Regions from separate parts of the Streptomyces sp. WAC04114 genome, predicted to be linked through region 1. Evidence: riboswitches for the same ligand, from Rfam matches in the RefSeq annotation. Region 1 holds a riboswitch; the other holds the start of a gene.
What was found. A riboswitch is a leader RNA that binds a small molecule or an ion and turns the genes downstream of it on or off. The one in region 1 is predicted to bind S-adenosylmethionine.
Positions count from the first base shown of each region.

Region 2: another riboswitch for S-adenosylmethionine. It lies ahead of K4G64_RS09970 (aminotransferase class V-fold PLP-dependent enzyme); the one in region 1 lies ahead of thrC (threonine synthase).

Region 1 is NZ_JAIGQA010000021.1:55,580-58,977, reverse strand. It holds gene thrC (threonine synthase) at 1-1,250, opposite strand, end outside; SAM riboswitch class I at 1,269-1,425, opposite strand; gene K4G64_RS09080 (glucosyl-3-phosphoglycerate synthase) at 1,606-2,550, shown strand; gene K4G64_RS09075 (trehalose-6-phosphate synthase) at 2,624-3,398, shown strand, end outside.
Region 2 is NZ_JAIGQA010000024.1:50,612-54,009, reverse strand. It holds gene trpD (anthranilate phosphoribosyltransferase) at 46-1,110, shown strand; SAM riboswitch class IV at 1,185-1,301, shown strand; gene K4G64_RS09970 (aminotransferase class V-fold PLP-dependent enzyme) at 1,482-2,849, shown strand; gene K4G64_RS09965 (Lrp/AsnC family transcriptional regulator) at 2,875-3,156, opposite strand; gene K4G64_RS09960 (rhomboid family intramembrane serine protease) at 3,153-3,398, opposite strand, start outside.

The DNA.
Region 1 (3,398 bases):
GGACGAATGGTCGCGGTCAGCCCCGTCCCCGCCACAGCGTCCAGCGTCTTGAGACCATCCCCGGTGTTGAGCACCACCGTGGTCTTCGACGGATCCAGCAGCCCGTTCTCCAGCAGCTTCTTCGCCACACCCACCGTCACCCCGCCGGCGGTCTCCGCAAAGATCCCCTCGGTCCGCGCAAGGATCTTGATCGCGTCGACGACCTGCTCGTCGTTCACGTCCTCCACCGCACCGCCGGTCCGCCGCGCGATGTCCAGCACGTAGGGCCCGTCCGCCGGGTTGCCGATGGCGAGGGACTTGGCGATGGTGTTCGGCTTCTGCGGGCGGACGACGTCGTGCCCGGCCTTGTAGGCGACGGACACCGGCGAGCAGCCCTCGGCCTGCGCACCGAAGATCTTGTACGGCTTGTCCTCGACCAGCCCGAGCTTGATCAGCTCCTGAAGACCCTTGTCGATCTTCGTCAGCTGCGAACCGGAGGCGATCGGCACGACCAGCTGGTCCGGCAGCTGCCATCCGAGCTGCTCACAGATCTCGTACGCGAGGGTCTTGGAACCCTCCGCGTAGTACGGCCGGAGGTTGACGTTCACGAAGCCCCAGCCCTCACCGGCCGGATCGCCGATCAGCTCGGAGCAGAAGCGGTTCACGTCGTCGTAGTTGCCCTCGATGCCGACGAGCTCGCCGCCGTAGACCGCGGCCATGACGACCTTGCCCTGCTCCAGGTCGTGCGGGATGAACACGCAGGAGCGGAAGCCGGCCCGGGCCGCGGCGGCGCCCACCGCACCGGCGAGGTTGCCGGTGGAGGAGCAGGAGAGCGTGGTGAAGCCGAAGGCGCGGGCGGCCTCCAGGGCCTGGGCGACGACGCGGTCCTTGAAGGAGTGCGTCGGGTTGCCGGAGTCGTCCTTCACGAACAGCTTGCCGGCGTCGACGCCCAGCTCCCGCGCGAGGTTGTCGGCCTTGACGAGCTTGGTCCAGCCGGGGTTGATGTTCGGCTTGTCCGCGACGTCGGCCGGGACCGGCAGCAGCGGGGCGTAGCGCCAGATGTTCGCGGGTCCCGCTTCGATGCGCTTGCGGAGCTCTTCGGTGTCGTAGGCCGAGAAGTCGTAGGCGATCTCCAGCGGGCCGAAACACTCCTCGCACGCGAAGACCGGGCCGAGGGGCACGCGGTGACCGCATTCGCGGCAGCTCAGCGCGGCGGCGGGGCCAAGGTCTACGGTGGATTCGGTGGTGCTTGCAACAGTCTGCGCAGCCATGTGAGGCGAGGCCCTTTCTCCTCATCTTCCTCACGACGCATCTCGCCGTGAGACGGATTTGGCACCTTCCCGAGCCGGGAGCCTCGCGCTGGTGGTCGACAGTGACCTACGAGTACCGACTGGAGGGTTGCCGGGGCTTCATCGGGCCGTTTCCCTCTGCCCCTCTGGATGAGCTGTATGTGGTTGTAGGCGGCGGGTGACCCCGGACATGCGATGGTCATCCGCCTTGTTCAAGACTGTAACCGACGACCAGGACAGTTGAGATAGTCGTCCGAACCGCGAGATGACTGTACCCGTCAGCCGCTACCGCGGCGGGCAGTCCGTCCCGCCGAGAGCACGCAGAGGAGCCGCCACGGTGCTGGAAGAAGTCGAGCGCTGGCTGAGCACCCGTTCCTGGTCCGCGAACGAGCGTCCGCTCCACCGGATCCTGGCCGCGAAGCAGCGCACGGGCCAGACGGTCAGCGTCGTGCTGCCCGCGCTCAACGAGGAGGCGACGGTCGGGGACATCGTCTCCGTCATCCGCCACGACCTGATGCGGCAGGTGCCGCTCGTCGACGAGCTGGTCGTCGTCGACTCCGGGTCCACCGACCGCACGTCCGAGGTGGCCGCCGCCGCGGGCGCGCGGGTGGTGCACCGGGACGAGATACTCCCGCGCCTGCCCGCCGTGCCCGGCAAGGGCGAGGTGCTGTGGCGCTCGCTCCTGGTCACCCGCGGGGACATCGTCTGCTTCATCGACGCGGACCTCAAGGACTTCTCGTCCGACTTCGTCTCCGGGATCCTGGGCCCGCTGCTCACGGAGCCGGACGTGGACCTGGTGAAGGCCATGTACGACCGCCCCCTCGGGGGCACTGCCGGGCAGGGCGGCCGGGTCACCGAGCTGATGGCGCGCCCGCTGCTCAACATGCACTGGCCGCAGCTGGCCGGCTTCGTGCAGCCGCTCGGCGGTGAGTACGCGGCCCGCCGCTCCCTGCTGGAGCAGCTGCCGTTCCCCGTCGGGTACGGCGTGGAGCTGGGCATGCTGGTCGACGCCCTGCACCTGGCGGGCCTGGACGCCCTCGCCCAGGTGGACGTAGGGGTGCGCAAACACCGGCACCAGGACGGGCAGGCGCTGGGCCGGATGGCCGCCGCGATCTACCGCACGGCCCAGCTGCGGCTGGCCCGCGGGCATCTGATCCGGCCGTCCCTGACGCAGTTCGAGCGGGGCGAGGACGGCTTCGAGCCGCTGACGTACTCCGTGGACACCGAGGAGCGTCCGCCGATGGTGGACATCGCCGAGTACCAGGCGCGGAAAGCGGCCTGACCGGGGTGGTTTTCGGTCGGGTGCGGGAGATCCGCACGTTTGAGCGTTCGAGGGCCGGGCTAGGTTGAGGCTTATGGCTTCGACGAACGGTGCTGCGCAGGTGCTGGTGGCCTCCAACCGGGGTCCCGTCTCGTATTCGGTGGGCGAGGACGGTTCGCTGGAGGCCAAACGGGGCGGCGGCGGGCTGGTCTCCGGGCTCTCCGCGATCGGCTCCGACGCGGACGCGCTGTGGGTGTGCTCGGCGCTGTCCGACGGCGACCGGGAGGCGGTCCGGCGCGGGGTCGGCGAGGACGGCGTACGGATGCTGGACATCCCGGCCGACGTGCACGCCGACGCGTACAACGGCATCGCCAACTCGGTCCTGTGGTTCGTGCACCACATGCTCTACCAGACGCCGCTGGAGCCGGTCTTCGACGCGGAGTTCCGGCGGCAGTGGGCGTCCTACGAGGCGTACAACCGGGCGTTCGCCGAGGCGCTGGCCGAGGAGGCTGCGCCGGGCGCGGCGGTCGTGGTGCAGGACTACCACCTGACGCTGGTGCCGGGCATGCTCCGCGAGCTGCGGCCCGACCTGCGGATCGGGCACTTCTCGCACACGCCGTGGGCGCCGCCGGAGTACTTCCGGATGCTGCCGGACGACGTGGCCGGGCAGGTGTTGCGCGGCATGCTCGGCGCGGACCGCCTCGGCTTCCTCACCGAGCGCTGGGCCGAGGCGTTCACCGCGTGCGCCGAGCGGTTCGCGGGCGGGCTCGGCGGCACCCGGGTCGGGGTGCACGGCCTCGGCGCCGACGCCGACTTCCTGCGCAAGCGGGCGCACGAGCCGGACGTCGAGGAGCGGATGGCCGCGCTGC
Region 2 (3,398 bases), on a different contig from region 1:
AGACTCTCGTCCCGCAGTGCGGGACGCCTGACCCTGGAGCGGCTTATGAGCGCTGTGACCCCCGCTGGAGGCGACACCGCGGCGGGCCGCTCCTGGCCCCTGCTGTTGAACGGCCTGCTGGACGGCAGGCACCTGAGCGCGGACGACACCGCCTGGGCGATGGACCGGATCATGCGGGGCGAGGCGACCGAGGCGCAGATCGCCGGGTTCGTCGTGGCCCTGCGCGCCAAGGGCGAGACCGTCGAGGAGATCAACGGCCTGGTCCGCACGATGTACGCGCACGCCAACGTGATCGAGGTGCCCGGGGCGACGGTCGACATCGTCGGCACCGGCGGCGACGGCGCCAAGACGGTCAACATCTCCACGATGTCCTCGATCGTCGTGGCCGGCACCGGCGCGAAGGTCGTCAAGCACGGCAACCGCGCCGCCTCCTCGGCGTCCGGGGCCTCCGACGTGCTGGAGAAGCTCGGCGTCAACCTGGAGCTGCCCGTGCACCGCGTCTCGGAGGTCGCCGAGGAGGCCGGGATCACCTTCTGCTTCGCGGTGAAGTTCCACCCGGCGCTGCGGCACGCCGGCGCCGCCCGCGGCCAGTTGGGCATCCGCACGGTGTTCAACGCCCTCGGCCCGCTCACCAACCCGGCCCGGGTCCGCGCCCAGGCCGTCGGCGTGGCGGATCCCCGCATGGCGCCGATCGTCGCGGGCGTCTTCGCCGAGCGCGGCAACTCCTCCCTGGTCTTCCGGGGCGACGACGGCCTGGACGAGCTGACCACCACGGCCACCTCCCGGGTCTGGATCGTCCGGGGCGGCGAAGTGACCGAGGAGGCCTTCGACCCGCGAGAGGTGGGCCTCGAACTGGTCCCCGTGGAGGCGCTGCGCGGCGCGGACGCCTCCTACAACGCCGAGGTCGCACGGCGGCTCCTGGACGGGGAGACGGGGCCGGTGCGGGACGCGGTGGTGCTGAACTCGGCGGCGGCCCTGGTGGCCCTGGAGCCGACGGAAGCGCCGCTGGCCGAGCAGATCCGCGCCGGGATGACGAAGGCGGCCGAGTCGATCGACTCGGGCGCGGCGAAGCGCACCCTGGAGCGCTGGGTGGCAGCCAGCAACAAGTAGGGAACCACGGACGGCGTCCCGCGATCCGGACCCGGGTTGCGGGCCGCCGATCTTTTCGCGTACGTTCCTGAGCAGGTCATGAGTGACAGTCATGAGGCCCCGGCCGACTGTCCGGCAACCCTCCGTCCGTGGCGGGGTGCCCCGGGTGAAGACCAGGCCGCAGGCAGCGAGGTCTGCGGCAAGCGCGGACCCCTCGCACGCTTTTGAAAAGTGTGGGGCCAGGGGTCCTGGTCGTCGAGGAGTTCTCCCGTGAATCAGCGAATGCGATAGGGCCGCAGAGCCCCGCCTCCGCATCCCTCTTTCCTTCACCCCCCGCTGGTAGCCGTACCGGCTTGCGGGCGGATTCCACCTGCCTTCACGGGAGTTCCGTCATGTCCGTCTCCACCCTTGCCGCCGACAAGTCCGTTTGTGCCCCCCTGCCCGTTCTGGGCCGGGATGTCACCGTGCCGCTCGTGACCGGTGGCGAGGTCACCTACGCCGCCCTCGACTACGCCGCCAGCGCCCCGGCGCTCCAGCGGGTCTGGGACGACGTCGCCGCCTACGCGCCGTACTACGGCAGCGTCCACCGCGGCGCCGGGTACCTCTCCCAGCTCTCCACCGACCTGTTCGAGAACGCCCGCCGGACCGTCGCGGAGTTCCTCGACTGCCGCGAGGGCGACCAGGTCGTGTTCACCCGGTCCACCACCGACTCCCTCAACCTCCTCGCCGCCGCGCTCCCCGCCGACTGCCGGGTCTTCGTCTTCGAGACCGAGCACCACGCCTCGCTGCTGCCGTGGCGCGGTGCCCAGGTCACCTACCTCGACGCCCCGCGCAGCCCCCGCGAGGCCGTCGAGACCCTGGAGCGCGCCCTCACCGACCGTGACCCTCACGGACCGGCCCTGGTGTGCGTCACCGGCGCCTCGAACGTCACCGGTGAGCTGTGGCCCGTACGGGAGCTCACGGCGGCCGCGCACGCCCACGGTGCGCGCGTCGTGCTGGACGCCGCGCAGCTGGCCCCGCACCACGAGGTGTCCGTCGCCGACCTCGACGTCGACTGGGTCGCCTTCTCCGGGCACAAGCTGTACGCGCCCTTCGGCTCGGGCGTCCTGGCCGGGCGGGTCGACTGGCTGCGCGCGGCCGAGCCGTACCTCGCGGGCGGCGGCGCCAGCCGCAAGGTCGGCCGGCGGGAGGACGGGGGCGTGGACGTGGAGTGGCACGACAGCGCCGCCCGCCACGAGGCCGGGTCGCCCAACGTCATCGGCGCCTACGCCCTCGCGTCGGCCTGCAAGGCGCTGACCGAGGCCGGTTTCGACACCCTCGTCGCCCGTGAGCAGTACCTGGTCCGCGCGGTGCGCGACGGACTCGCCGACGTCCCCGAGGTGCGGTTCCTGTCCCTCTTCGGGGACGACGCGCCGCGCGTCGGGGTGCTCTCCTTCGTCGTCGAGGGCTGGAACAGCTCCCACTTCGCCGCCGCCCTGTCCGCCGAGTACGGCATCGGCGTACGGGACGGGCTGTTCTGCGCCCATCCGCTGCTGCGCACCCTGCTCGGCAGCGACCCACAGGCGCAGGGGGAGTGCGGGGCGCCGGAAGCCGCGCCCGGGGAGAAGTCGCTCAACGCCATCCGGGTCAGCTTCGGCGCCGGCACGCCGGACGAGCACGTGGAGCGCTTCGTGCGGGCGGTGAAGGAGCTCGTGGCGAACGGCGCGAAGTGGACCTACCGCACGGAGGACGGCCGCTGCGTGCCGGACACCTCCGCCTGAGGCGGTCCACGCCGGGGGAGGGGGGCTAGTTGTCCAGCCCGATCGAGAACGCCGCCTCCAGGTCGTGCTGCGAGTACGTACGGAACGCCACGTGCGTGTCCGTGCCCTCCACACCGGGGATCTTGCTGATCCGGCCCGGGATGACCTCCGCCAGGTCCTCGTGCTCCTTCACCCGGACCATCGCGATCAGGTCATAGGTGCCGGTGACGGAGAAGACCTCGCTGACGCTGTCCAGCGCCGCGATCGACTCGGCGATCTCGGGGATCCGGTCCACGCTGGTCTTGATCAGGACGATCGCGGTGATCACGGCTGGTTCTCTCCCTCGGGGGCCGGAGCAGGGGCGGCCTTCACTCTAGTAGGGCTGGTGGGGCGGCCGTAGCGGACCGACGCATAGCCGAAGCCCAGACCGAATCCGATCAGGTGGGCGAGGTAGGCCACCCCCGGCCCGTCCGGGGCCCGCCCGGCCGCCAGCCACTGCAGCGCCGCCCAGAACGGCAGCACGACCCATGCCGGGAAGCGCACCGGCAGGAAGAAGAGGAACGGCAGGAG